3 regions of the Streptomyces sp. NPDC026377 genome follow, and region 1 is predicted to be linked to each of the others. Evidence: riboswitches for the same ligand, from Rfam matches in the RefSeq annotation. Region 1 holds a riboswitch; each other region holds the start of a gene.
The links. A riboswitch is a leader RNA that binds a small molecule or an ion and turns the genes downstream of it on or off. The one in region 1 is predicted to bind cyclic di-AMP.
Positions count from the first base shown of each region.

Region 2: it holds a riboswitch for cyclic di-AMP, as region 1 does, so the genes downstream of both, ACZ4MU_RS28325 (transglycosylase SLT domain-containing protein) here and ACZ4MU_RS24005 (LysM peptidoglycan-binding domain-containing M23 family metallopeptidase) in region 1, are expected to answer to the same signal.
Region 3: it holds a riboswitch for cyclic di-AMP, as region 1 does, so the genes downstream of both, ACZ4MU_RS00390 (transglycosylase family protein) here and ACZ4MU_RS24005 (LysM peptidoglycan-binding domain-containing M23 family metallopeptidase) in region 1, are expected to answer to the same signal.

Region 1 is NZ_JBVHPV010000012.1:93,311-97,491, forward strand. It holds gene ACZ4MU_RS23995 (NAD-dependent epimerase/dehydratase family protein) at 1-380, shown strand, start outside; gene ACZ4MU_RS24000 (SGNH/GDSL hydrolase family protein) at 457-1,248, opposite strand; gene ACZ4MU_RS24005 (LysM peptidoglycan-binding domain-containing M23 family metallopeptidase) at 1,420-2,358, opposite strand; cyclic di-AMP (ydaO/yuaA leader) riboswitch at 2,363-2,529, opposite strand; gene ACZ4MU_RS24010 (tyrosine-protein phosphatase) at 3,078-3,896, shown strand; gene ACZ4MU_RS24015 (DUF6126 family protein) at 3,907-4,050, opposite strand; gene ACZ4MU_RS24020 (helix-turn-helix domain-containing protein) at 4,061-4,181, opposite strand, start outside.
Region 2 is NZ_JBVHPV010000017.1:25,914-30,094, forward strand. It holds gene ACZ4MU_RS28315 (dioxygenase family protein) at 1-434, shown strand, start outside; gene ACZ4MU_RS28320 (oxidoreductase) at 685-1,587, shown strand; cyclic di-AMP (ydaO/yuaA leader) riboswitch at 1,980-2,164, shown strand; gene ACZ4MU_RS28325 (transglycosylase SLT domain-containing protein) at 2,169-2,999, shown strand; gene ACZ4MU_RS28330 (TetR/AcrR family transcriptional regulator) at 3,108-3,701, shown strand; gene ACZ4MU_RS28335 (LmeA family phospholipid-binding protein) at 3,695-4,181, shown strand, end outside.
Region 3 is NZ_JBVHPV010000001.1:91,450-95,630, reverse strand. It holds gene ACZ4MU_RS00400 (cytochrome P450 family protein) at 1-680, shown strand, start outside; gene ACZ4MU_RS00395 (transglycosylase family protein) at 813-1,811, shown strand; cyclic di-AMP (ydaO/yuaA leader) riboswitch at 2,071-2,268, shown strand; gene ACZ4MU_RS00390 (transglycosylase family protein) at 2,271-2,969, shown strand; gene eno (phosphopyruvate hydratase) at 3,544-4,181, shown strand, end outside.

The sequences.
Region 1 (4,181 bases):
ACTTCGGGCTCTGCGGGCCCTACAACTTGGCCTGCCCGCCGGACCACACCACCATGGGCGCGCTGCTCGACGCGTGTGCGCGGGTCACCGGCGGCGGTGCGGAGCTGCGCTGGACGGACCCGGAGCCGATCCTGGCCGCCGGGGTGGAGCCGTGGAACCATCTGCCGGTGTGGATTCCGCCGGGTGAGCTGCACGACACGATGCACGGCTCGAACGTGTGGAAGGCCGTGCTCGCGGGGCTGAGCTGCCGCCCCGTCGAGGAGACGGTCGCCGACACCTGGGCGTGGCTCGGGTCGCTCGGCGGCGAGGCGCCGCAGCGGCCGGACCGCCCCCGGGTCGGACTGGACCCGGAGACGGAGCGGAAGCTGCTGCACGGCTGAGCCGTGGGCGCCGCACTCGGGGCGTTCCGCCAGTGACGCCCCCGGCCCCCGGAGGGGCAGCGGGGCTGATGACCCGTCAGAGAGGCAGCAGGTCGGGACGCTTGGGCTCCACATGGTCGCCCGAGCTCTCGCCCCGCAGCCGTCGTCCGATCCACGGCGCCAGGTGCTCGCGCGCCCACTGGATGTCGTCGCGCCGCACCTCCAGGGTGCCGCGCGGCGGCTGCGGGGGCCACGGCTGGTCCGGGTCGGCCGGCACCGCGAGCCCGAGCACCTGGGCGGCTCGCAGCGCGACCCGGGTGTGACCCTCGGGCGACAGGTGCAGCCGGTCGCCGTCCCACGCCCGCCTGTCCTGCACGGACCTCAGCGACCACAGGTCGAGCACCGGGCACCCGTAGCGGTCCGCGATGGAGCGCACATGCGCGGTGTAGGTCGCCACCTTGCCGCGCAGATGCTTGAAGACCGGCACCCCGCGCGTGTCGAACCCGGTGGTCACCATCACCGTCGGGATCGTGCTCTTCAGGTCCGCGACGGCGCGCTCGAAGCGCTCGGCCACGTCGTCCGGGTCGCTGCCCGGCCGGATGATGTCGTTGCCCCCCGCGCAGAAGGTCACGAGGTCGGGCGCGAGCTCCTTGGCCCGCGGCACCTGCTCCTCGACGATCTGGTCGAGGAGCCTGCCGCGGACCGCGAGATTGGCGTAGCGAAAGGCCCCCTCCGGTCGCTGGTCTGCCAGTAGCACGGCGAACCTGTCCGCCCAGCCGACGAACGCCCCGTCCGGGCCGGGGTCGCCGACGCCTTCCGTGAAGCTGTCGCCGATCGCCGTGTACGACCCGAACGTACCGCTGTTGAATGATCTCGAATCGTCTGCCACGGGACCATATCTTTCCCTTACCGGTGTGACCTACGCGACCGTAAGGGGGGGTTGACGGTAGGTGATATAGACCACCCGGTCAGTTTCCCTCAGCGGGAATACGCCGAATACCTCCGGCCCGCCGGACAGAATCCGGTCCGACCGGGCCCGGCCCGGGCCCCGGTCGGGCCGTCAGAGGCTCGCGCCCCGCTGCCTGAGGTAGGCGATCGGGTCGACGTCCGAGCCGTAGTCGGGCGTGGTGCGGATCTCGAAGTGCAGATGCGGGCCGGTGACGTTGCCGGTGGCGCCGGAGAGTCCGAGCTGCCGGCCCGCGGTCACGCTCTGCCCGGCCGAGACGGAGAGCTGCGAGAGGTGGGCGTACTGGGAGTACATGCCGTCGGCGTGCCGGATCACGACCTGGTTGCCGTAGGCGCCGCCCCAGCCGGCCGAGACGACCGTGCCCGCGCCGACGGCCCTGACCGTGGTGCCGGTCTCGGCCGCGAAGTCGACGCCCGTGTGGTAGCCGCTGGACCACATGGACCCGGCCATGCGGTACGGGGTGCCGATGCTCACGCTGTCGAGCGGCGCGCGGAAGCCGGTGGAGGAGCCCTGGTCCGCGCTGGTGGAGGTGTTCGTGGCGGGGGCGGGCGAGGACGGCGCCTGGGTGCGCGGCGCGGGGGTGCGGGGCGCGGGGGAAGACGTCTTCTCGCCGGACGCGTGCGTGCTCGCCGTGCCGGAGCCGTGCGGCGCGCCGGTCTTGGCCTTGGCGCCCAGAACCAGCTTCATGCCCGGGCGGATCAGCGACGGGTCGGAGCCGACGACCTCGCGGTTGTCCCGGTAGAGCCGCTGCCAGCTGCCGAGCCGGTGCTCCTCGGCGATCCGCGAGAGGCAGTCGCCGCTCTTGACCTTGTACGTGGTGGGGGCGGCCTGGGGCGCGGCGGCTGCGGCGGTCGCGGTGGTGCGGGCGGCCTGCTGGGGCGCGGTGGCGGGGGCGGCGGTCTGCACCGCGGCGTGCGCGCCGGTGGCGCCGAGCAGGGGGATGGCGAGTGCGGCGCCACCCGTACCGGCGGCGACCATGCCCCGGGATATCGGGCTGGACTTGGGACGGCGGTGCTTACCCTTCGCGGGCATGGCGGATTCCTCTCCGGCGCCTGCGAGGTGAGCTGTCGGGTTCGGGCTGGAGCTGCCCGGCCGGGCACCGCGTCACGGTGCTCCGGCTTCACCCCGAGCCGTGCCGGAATTCCGGACGGCGCTTACCTGGGTCCCCCGCTCCTGCCACACGTGGATGGGTGCGGATTCCGAGCGGTGGCAGGATTCGGCGGTCCACTCGGATTGCGGTGACCGTAAGCGAGCCGTGCGGGCCACGACAAGTGCCGATTCCCTTTCGGCATTCCCGGCCGGGAATGCACGCGGGAATTGCGGTCACCCTGCGTGGACCGTCATTCCCAACAGGCTTGGCCGGACGGGGTAATTCCTCCGGCACCGCCACCACGGAACGTCACGGATATGACGCTGCTCACGGGTAACCCGCCCTTCCCGAGCGGGAGATGGACAGGAGCCACCAAATCGCCCAATAAGGACGAAAGTTCCGCATCCCTTCCTCCGCCTTCACCCCGTTCGCCCCTCTCCCTCGCCATCGCCCCGATCTGCCCGGTTTACTCGCATCCATAGGCATATACGCACCGGCGCGAGCAGTGGCACCGGCAGCGGGGCGGGACATCGCGCAGGGCAATGGATGCGAAGGGGTCGCATTCCGGTCAAGCGGTCGAGATGATTGCCCCGGGAACCCATGTCGTATCGTCGGGACCGAGGCGGCGTGATCTTTCTTTCGACCCCCATCAGGAGCCAACGTGACCCAGCAGACTCCGCAGATCCCTTCGACCGAGCCCGAGCTGTCCGGCGTCCGCAACTTCCGTGACGTGGGGGGACTGCCGACCGTGGACGGCCGGCGGCTGCGGTACGGACGGCTCTTCCGCAGCGGCCACCTCGCCCACGCGACCGCGCAGGACGCGGCCTTCCTCGCCACGCTCGGCCTGCACACCATCTTCGACTTCCGCAACGCGGCGGACCAGAAGCTGGAGGGCCCGGACGTGGAGCTGCCCGGGGTGCGCAACGTGAACATACCGCTGACGGACCCGGCGGACGGGGCGGAGTTCTGGAAGATGGTCCGCGACGGCGACCTCACCCAGCTGCGGTCGGTGCTCTCCGACGGGCGGGGCGCCGACCGGATGGCGCACTCGTACCGCACGATCATCCGGCAGCGCACGGCCGAGCACAGCCGGGTGCTGCACGCGCTCGCCGAGGACAGCGTCCCGGCCCTGATGCACTGTGCGGCGGGCAAGGACCGCGCGGGTCTGTCCATCGCGGTGGCGCTGCTCGCGGTCGGGGTCGAGCGCGACGCCATCGAGGCCGACTACCTCAAGTCCAACGACCCGCACCGCCGTTACAGGATGCACCGCAGCGACAGCTCCCCCGCCGGGCTGAGCACCGAGGTCGTGGAGCTGCTCAACCCGCTCTTCGACGCCCGCGCCGACTATCTCCACGCCGCCTTCGACACGATCGAGGAGACCTGGGGCACCACCGAGCGCTACCTCTCCGACGGCCTCGGGCTCTCCCCCGAGACCCGTGAGCGGCTGCGCGAGCGGCTGGTCGAGGACGCCGCGCGGTGAACGCGCCGGCTCATTTGCCGACCGTGAACAGCAGGTAGAGGAAGGCCGCGAAGATGTGGCCCGCGACCAAGTAGGCGAACAGCCGGACCACGAGACCCCGGGGGAACTTCGTCTCCCGGGTGTCGACGCCGGACCGTCCCTGGTTCTGCGACATGTCGTACCTCTCAGCCGTGCGGATGGTGCGGATGCGGGTCGGGGCTCTGGAGCAGGGTGTGGACGAACAGGAACGCGGCCCCGCCACGTGAGACGGCGGAGATCCGGTGCGGGGTGAGCGAGTCGAAGTGC
Region 2 (4,181 bases), on a different contig from region 1:
ACCAGTACACGGACGCGCGAGGGGCGTTCAAGCTCACCACGATCGTGCCGGGCCTCTACCCGGGCCGCACCCGCCACATCCATGTGAAGGCCCAGGCGCCCGGCCGGCCGGTGCTCACCACCCAGCTGTACTTCCCCGGCGAGCCGCGCAACAACACCGACTCGATCTTCGACGCCCGCCTGCTGATGACCGTACGGGACGCGGGCGGCGCGAAGGAGGCGGCGTTCGACTTCGTCCTGGACGTGGCCCAGTCGCCGTCACCGACCCCCACCCCCACCGGCCCGCCCCCCGGAACCACCTGGTCCGTCGGCACCGCCTACCGCTCGGGCGACCGCGCCGCCTATGGCGGTCGCGGGTACGTCTGCCTCCAGGCACACACCGCCCAGCCGGGCTGGGAACCCCCGAACGTCCCCGCGCTGTGGCGCGCGGAGTAAACAGTCCCCTTACCGCCTCACCGCGTTGCCGTGAATTCACGTGATGCGGCGCGAATGTTCGGCCGTCCTTGTGCGGAAAGGTGAAGGGAAGAGAAGGGAAGGGGGAAAGGCGCGGTAGTCGAAGTCAAAACGCGCCCCGTTGAGGGTGATGGCGGCAAGAAAGCTCTCCGGTCGTACCTTTCCCAGGAGTGCGTCGACTCCGTGGAGTTGGGCGTTCCGATCGCATGGGTGCGGATGGCACACTGCGATCATGACTACGGAGACGATCGACGCGGCGGCCGCGGGCGCCTGGAAACTCGGTGACCTGTCGGTCAACCGCCTGGGATTCGGCGCGATGCGCCTGACCGGGAGCGCCGCGTTCGACCTCGGCACGCCGAGCGACCGCGAGCGCTCCCTCGGCGTGCTGCGGCGCGCGGTCGAACTCGGTGTCAACCACATCGACACCGCGGCCTTTTACTTCTCCCGGCTCCGTTCCGCCAACGAGCTCATCAACCGGGCGCTCGCGCCCTACCGGGACGATCTGGTCATCGTCACCAAGGTCGGTCCGGGACGCGACGCCTCCGGCGCCTGGCTGCCCTGGGCCCGTCCGGACCAACTGCGCGGCCAGGTGGAGGAGAATCTGCGTCAGCTCGGCCGCGACCACCTCGACGTGGTCAACCTGCGCCTGAACGGGCCCGGTTCGCTCGCGGAGCACTTCGGGGCGCTGGCCGAGTTGCGCGAGGCGGGGCTCATCCGCCACCTGGGCATCTCCAACGTCGGCCCCGAGCACCTGGCGGAGGCCCAGGCGATCGCGCCCGTGGTCTGCGTGCAGAACCGGTACGGCCTGGACAGCAGGCGTACGGGCTCCGACGAGGTGCTGCGGCTCTGCGGCGCGCAGGGCATCGCGTTCGTCCCGTTCTTCGCCATCGCCGGCGAGGGGCGCGAGAGCGGCGCGGGGCAGACGGGCGCCGGGGAGAGCGAGGCGGTCCTCGCGGTCGCCCGCGCGCACCATGCGACGCCCGCGCAGATCCGCCTCGCCTGGACACTCCGGCAGGGCGAGCACGTGCTGGCCATCCCCGGCACGGGCAACCCGGACCACCTGGTGGAGAACGTGGCCGCGGGCGGGCTGCGGCTCACCGACGAGGAGGCGGCCCTGCTGGAGACGCCCGTCTGAGGCCGCCCGGGCCCGGCCAGGTCCGCCGAGGCCTGCCCAGATGTCCGATATGAACCACCGACGGCCTGTTTCGCTTTTATGTCGTCAATCTATTCATTGGGAATGATAAAGGGGCTTAGCCTTTCTTTTGGGTGCGGCCGGTGCCGGTTCTTTCTCGGTGGATGCGCCCAGGAATCCCTCCCCAAGACGCCCGAAGAAGTGAAGTGAGTCACTCCGGGTCCGTGTGGGCAGGCCGATCATGACGTCCTCATTCCCTTTCCCGGAAGGCGAGTTGGGGATACGGGAAGAAGGGAGCCCGTATCCCCGGCCCTGCTGGATCTTTCTCTCCGGTGTCGGAATGAATTCGAGCTCTTGTTTCCGTCGGGCCCATTCGATTACGGTCACGCTCAAATCCGGATGGACCGCCGAATCCTGCCGCTGTCCGGATACCTCCCACACACGAAAAGGCAGGAGCGGGGGACCCAGGTAGTCGCCGGATCCGGATGACGGAACGGCTCGGGGTGAAGCCGCGTGCAGCGCGGCCGGGCAGCTCTCGCCCGAACCCGACAGCTCACCTCGCAGGCGAAGGAGAGGAATTCGCCATGCCTGCAAAGGGTAAGCACCGCCGCCCCAAGTCCAGCACCCTCACCCGGGGCATCGCCGCCGCGGGCACGGGCGGCGCCGCGCTCATCATTCCGGTGATCGGCGCGACGAGCGCCGGGGCAGCGCCCTCGGCCGCCCCGCACGCCGGGCTCCCGAAGGCCGCGCCCGCCGTCGCCGCCAAGGGCGCGGTGTCCGCACAGCCGATCGTGGCGAAGAAGGCCCCCGCGGCGAAGGCGGCCGGGACGACCTACTCCGTCGTCGCCGGGGACACCCTCTCCAAGATCGCCCAGGACCTCGACGTGAGCGGCGGCTGGAAGAAGCTCTACCAGGACAACCGCCAGGCCATCGGTGGCAACCCGGCGCTGATCCACCCCGGCCTCCAGCTGGCGGTGGGCAAGAAGGCGAAGGCCGCGTCCGCCGACCGCCCCGCCACCCCGGCCCGGGCCGACCGTTCGGCGCGGACGGGCACGCCGCCCCAGCAGGCGACCGCCGCCGTGGCGAAGACGTACGGCGACAACCTGGACGGCTGGATCCGGCAGTCGCTGGACATCATGGCCCAGCACGGCATCCCCGGCTCCTACGACGGCATCTACCGCAATGTCATGCGCGAGTCGTCGGGCAACCCCTTCGCCATCAACAACTGGGACTCCAACGCCGTCGCCGGTACCCCCTCCAAGGGGCTCCTCCAGGTCATCGACCCCACCTTCCAGGCCTTCCATGTGCCCGGTACGTCGACGGACAGCTACGACCCCGTCGCCAACATCGTCGCCGCGTGCAACTACGCGGCGAAGACGTACGGCTCGATCGACAACGTGAACGGCCCGTACTGATCTGATCGACGCCTCTCTGCGGCCGCACGCCACCGCTGCGGACCACCTGGTCCATCTGGGACCAGATGGTCTGTTACGGTGACGTGACCAGGCTCAGGGGAGGACCGCATGCCACGCCCGACGCGCGCAGAACTCGACGCGGAGATCGTCGAGGCTGCCGCCGCGCTCTTCACCGCCCAGGGCTACCTCGGCACCTCGGTGCAGGAGATCGCGGACCGGGTCGGCTACTCCAAGACCGGGCTGCTGCACCGCTTCCCCTCCAAGGAACGGCTGCTGGCCGCGACGCTCATCGGTCCGCTGACCGAGTTCGCCGCGCTCCGGGCCACCTGGGGCGCCCTGCCGCAGGGGCCCGAGCGGCGCCTGCGCGCCTCGGCCGACCTGGTCGATCTGGCCCTGCGCCACCGCTCGCGGCTCGCCCTGCTCTTCAACTCGGGGCTGCCGCTGCTGCCCGGGGCGCTCGCCGGAGTGGAGGGCATGGGGGATCTGGGCGACCACCGCACGGAGACCCTGGCCGCCTTCGCCGACGCGGACGACCTGGTGGGCACGATCCGGGCGCAGCTGGCCGTGACCGGCCTGGTCAGCACCGTCGCCGCGCGTCAGGACATCCCGGACGAGCTGCTGCGCGCCCCGCTCCTGAGCGCCTTCCGCGCCGCGTGCGGGATCTGCGCGCACCCCGTCCCCGGCGAGGGGGCCCCGTGCTGAAGGCGCGTGCCGCGGCCGGACGGGCCCTGCGGGGATGGCGCAAGTACGCCGTCGCCGTGGTCGTGCTCGCGGGACTGGGCGTGGCCGGGGACCGTGCCGCCGCGGCCTGGACGGAACACCGTACGGCCGACGCGTTCCAGGAGGCCCAGGGGCTCCCGTCCGCACCCCAGGTGCGGGTGCACGGCTTCCCCGTACTGACCCAGCTGGCCGGGGGCACCCTCGACCGCGTCGACATCGAGGCATCGGACATACCGGCGGGCCGCGACGGCGGTCGGCTCCCCATCACCAAGCTGAACGTCGAACTCGACCACCTGCGCCGCTCCTCCGACGCCTCCGAGGCCCACGCCGCCTCCGCCAGGGCCACCGCCTTCGTCTCCTACCGGGACCTCTCCGGCGCGCTCGGCATCGACATCGGCTACAGCCGGGACAGCACCGGGGCCGAGCCGCGCGTGGCGGCCACCGCCACGCTGCCGCTCATCG
Region 3 (4,181 bases), on a different contig from region 1:
GCGGCTACCTCCTCGAACTCATCCACCGCAAGCGGGAGAACCCGGGCGAGGACCTCATCTCCGGCCTCATCCGCGCCAGCGACCACGGTGAGCACCTCACCGAGAACGAGGCCGCGGCGATGGCCTTCATCCTCCTGTTCGCCGGGTTCGAGACCACCGTGAACCTCATCGGCAACGGCATGTACGCGCTGCTGCGCGACCCCGGGCAGCGCGAGCGGCTGCAGGCCTCGCTCGCGGCCGGGGAGTCGGACCTGCTGGACACCGGCATCGAGGAACTGCTGCGCTACGACGGGCCCGTGGAGATGGCCACCTGGCGCTTCGCCACCCGCCCGCTGACGATCGGGGGCCAGGACATCGCTGCGGGCGACCCGGTGCTGGTCGTGCTGGCCGCCGCCGACCGCGACCCCGAGCGCTTCGACGACCCCGACACGCTCGACCTCGGCCGCCGCGACAACCAGCACCTCGGCTACGGCCACGGCATCCACTACTGCCTGGGCGCACCCCTGGCCAGACTGGAGGCGAGGACCGCGCTGGCCACCTTGTTGAGGCGCCTGCCTGACCTGCGCCTAGCGGCAGATCCTGCCGATTTGCGCTGGCGGGGCGGCCTGATCATGCGTGGACTGCGCACGCTTCCGGTCGCGTTCACACCCAGCGGAACTGACGGTCCGTCAAAACTGTGATGTTCGCGTTATCGCGGGTGCATCGACTTGTGACAAGCGTTCGAGTACGGCTACGTTCACCCCTCGACTCGCCAAACCAGGCTTCCCGCCCGGCTCAGCAGTCATAGACGTAGTCACACGGAAGGCCACAGCATGCGCTCCGGGAACGGACGGCACCGCCGCCCCCGCCAGGCTCCCGCACTCGTCGTCGCGGCGGGGGTGACCGGCTCGGCCCTCGCCCTTCCGCTCTTCGCGGCGAGCGGCGCCAGCGCCGCCACCGCGTCCACCTGGGACAGCGTGGCGGAGTGCGAGAGCGGCGGCGCCTGGAGCGCCGACTTCGGCAACGGACTGTACGGCGGGCTCCAGTTCTCCCAGGAGACCTGGCAGGAATACGGCGGCACGGCGTACGCCGAGCGCGCCGACCTGGCCAGCCGGGCGCAGCAGATAGCGGTCGCCGAGAAGGTGCTCGCGGCGAAGGGCCCGAAGGCCTTCACCAGCTGCTCGGGGATCTCCGGGCTCACCACGGGCGGCGGCGCCCCGTCCGTGGACCCGGGCGCCACGCCCTCGCCGTACGTCCCCTCCGAGGAGGGGGCCGCGACCCCGGACACCACGGCCACGCCGTCCGCGCCCGCCAAGAAGCCGCCGGCGTCCACCACGCCGTCCCCGTCGTCCTCGACCGCCCCCAAGTCCTCCACGACGCCCTCGGCGCCGTCCACGGGCGCGAGCGGCAAGCCGGGCTCCACCGGCACGGACGGCGCGACCGAGCCCGCCGGCACGGCCACCGGCCCCGCCACGGGGTCCGCCACCGGCGGCAAGCACCGCGGCACCCCGGACCCGGCCGAGACCGGTACCCCCGCGACCACCGAGCCGGGCAATACGGACAACGCTCATGAATCGGGGCGTCACGCCTCGCGAGGTGACGCCGAGTCACGCGAGTCGGGCGATGTGCTCGCCGCCGAGGGCGACTACACCGTCCGCCCCGGCGACAATCTGTGGGACATCTCGCGCTCGCACAAGGTCGAGGGCGGCTGGTCCGCGCTCTACAAGGCGAACAAGAAGACGATCGGCGCCGACCCGAACCTCATCCTGCCTGGCCAGAACCTTGATCTGAACCCGGCGAAGACGGACAACCCGGCCCCGGTCAAGGGGTAGTTCAGGGGCCTATGTCCACTTCTGCGCAAGTGAGACATGGGTCTCTTTCCGTCAACTGCCCTGTCCCGTCCGTCCGGTACGCGCCTTACGCCCCCGACCTGCGGAAACGGGGGTTGCGGGAGGGTCGGGAGGGGCGATTTCTCCCTGATGTGCCCCTTTGAACATCAGGGGTTGGTGTGTTTACGGTCGAAGCGCTCGTCACCACGGGCCCCTTCGACCGGGAACGCCGAATCCTGCCGCCGGTCGCGGGGAACAGTCGACGCTCTGTGCGCCGTAGGCAGGAGCGGGGGACCCAAGGTAAGCGCCGGGCCCGGCCGTTGAGGGACGTACGCCATACGGCGAGACGTACGAAGCGGCCAGGGAACGGCTTGGGGTGAAGACGCGCCACTGGGCGCGGCCGGGCCACTCACTCGCCCGAACCCGACAGCTCACCTCGCAGGCGTCGGTGAGGAGAACTCCATGCTGCTTTCCGGCAAGGGCAAGCACCGCCGCCCGTCCAAGGCCGTCCGAGTCGTCACGCTGGCCGGTGTCACCGGTGCCGCTGTCGCCGCCCCGCTGATGGCCGCCGGCTCCGCCTCCGCCGCCTCCGTCTCCACCTGGGACGCCGTCGCCCAGTGCGAGTCCGGCGGCAACTGGTCCATCAACACCGGCAACGGCTACTACGGCGGTCTGCAGTTCTCGCAGTCCTCCTGGGCCGCGGCGGGCGGCACGCAGTACGCCTCCCGCGCCGACCTGGCCAGCAAGGGCCAGCAGATCGCCACGGCCGAGCGGCTGCTCGCCATGCAGGGCCCGGGTGCCTGGTCCTGCGCCGGCGCGGGCAACCTGACCGCCGGCGGCTCGGCCGCGAACGTCGACACGTCCGGCTCCCCGGCCACGCCGAAGAAGGCCGCGCCGAAGAAGGCCGCGCCGAAGAAGGCCGCGCCCAAGGCCGCGCCCGCCCCGAAGCGCGAGTCGGCCCCCGCCTCGCGCGGCGAGTCCCGTCCGGCCCCGGTCAAGACCGGCGACGGCGAGTACCAGGTGAAGGCCGGGGACACCCTGGGGTCCATCGCCTCGGCGCACGGGGTCAAGGGCGGCTGGGAGAAGCTGTTCGAGCTGAACAAGGACGTCGTCAAGGACGCCAACCTGATCTACGTGAACCAGCAGCTCCACCTGAGCTGAGCCTCCTCCCGGCCCGGGGGTGCGGGGCCTGCGGTCCGTCTGTGGCCGAGCACACGGCCCCCACCCCCCTTCTTGGGCCGGGGGCCGGTGGCGGGTTGCCCGCGCCCCTTCCGAGCCGGGATTTCGTCCGCGGGCCGTCGCTGGCTGATCGCGCAGTTCCCCGCGCCCCTTCTCGGCCGGGGGTTCGCCTGCGGCCCGGTGGTGTGTTGCCCGCGCAGTTCCCCGCGCCCCTGTAGGTGCCCGCACCACCAGGGGCGCGGGGAACTGCGCGCCAAGCCCCAGCCGGTCCGCGGACAAAGGCGCACCTAGGCACCCGAAGGGGCGCGGGGAACTGCGCGACCAGCCCCCACCGGGCCGCAGACGAATACGCACCGCATCCCGCAGGGGACCCGCACCGCATCCCGCAGGGGACCCGCAGGGCGCGGGGGTTTGTTTTGTTCGGGAACATTTTGCCCCCCGTTTCGTCCCACGGGCCGGTCGGTCGGCTGGTGGATGCCCCGGAGCCGGTTAGGCTCAGGGGTGCCGGACCACGCGGCCCGGCGTTTTCCGCGTCACATCCCAGAAGGAGATGCTCGTGCCGTCCATCGACGTCGTCGTAGCCCGGGAAATCCTGGACTCCCGAGGCAACCCCACGGTCGAGGTCGAGGTCGGCCTCGACGACGGCAGCACCGGCCGTGCCGCCGTCCCCTCCGGCGCCTCCACGGGCGCCTTCGAGGCCATCGAACTGCGTGACGGCGACCCCAGCCGCTACCAGGGCAAGGGCGTCGAGAAGGCCGTCCTCGCCGTGATCGAGCAGATCGGCCCGGAGCTCGTCGGCTACGACGCCACCGAGCAGCGCCTGATCGACCAGGCGATGTTCGACCTGGACGCCACGGACAACAAGGGCTCGCTCGGCGCCAACGCCATCCTCGGCGTCTCGCTCGCCGTCGCCCACGCCGCCTCCGAGGCCAGCGACCTGCCGCTCTTCCGCTACCTGGGCGGCCCGAACGCGCACCTGCTGCCCGTTCCGATGATGAACATCCTCAACGGTGGGTCGCACGCCGACTCCAACGTCGACATCCAGGAGTTCATGATCGCCCCGATCGGCGCGGAGTCCTTCTCCGAGGCGCTGCGCTGGGGCACCGAGGTCTACCACACCCTCAAGGCCGTCCTGAAGCGCAAGGGCCTGTCCACCGGCCTCGGCGACGAGGGCGGCTTCGCCCCGAACCTGGA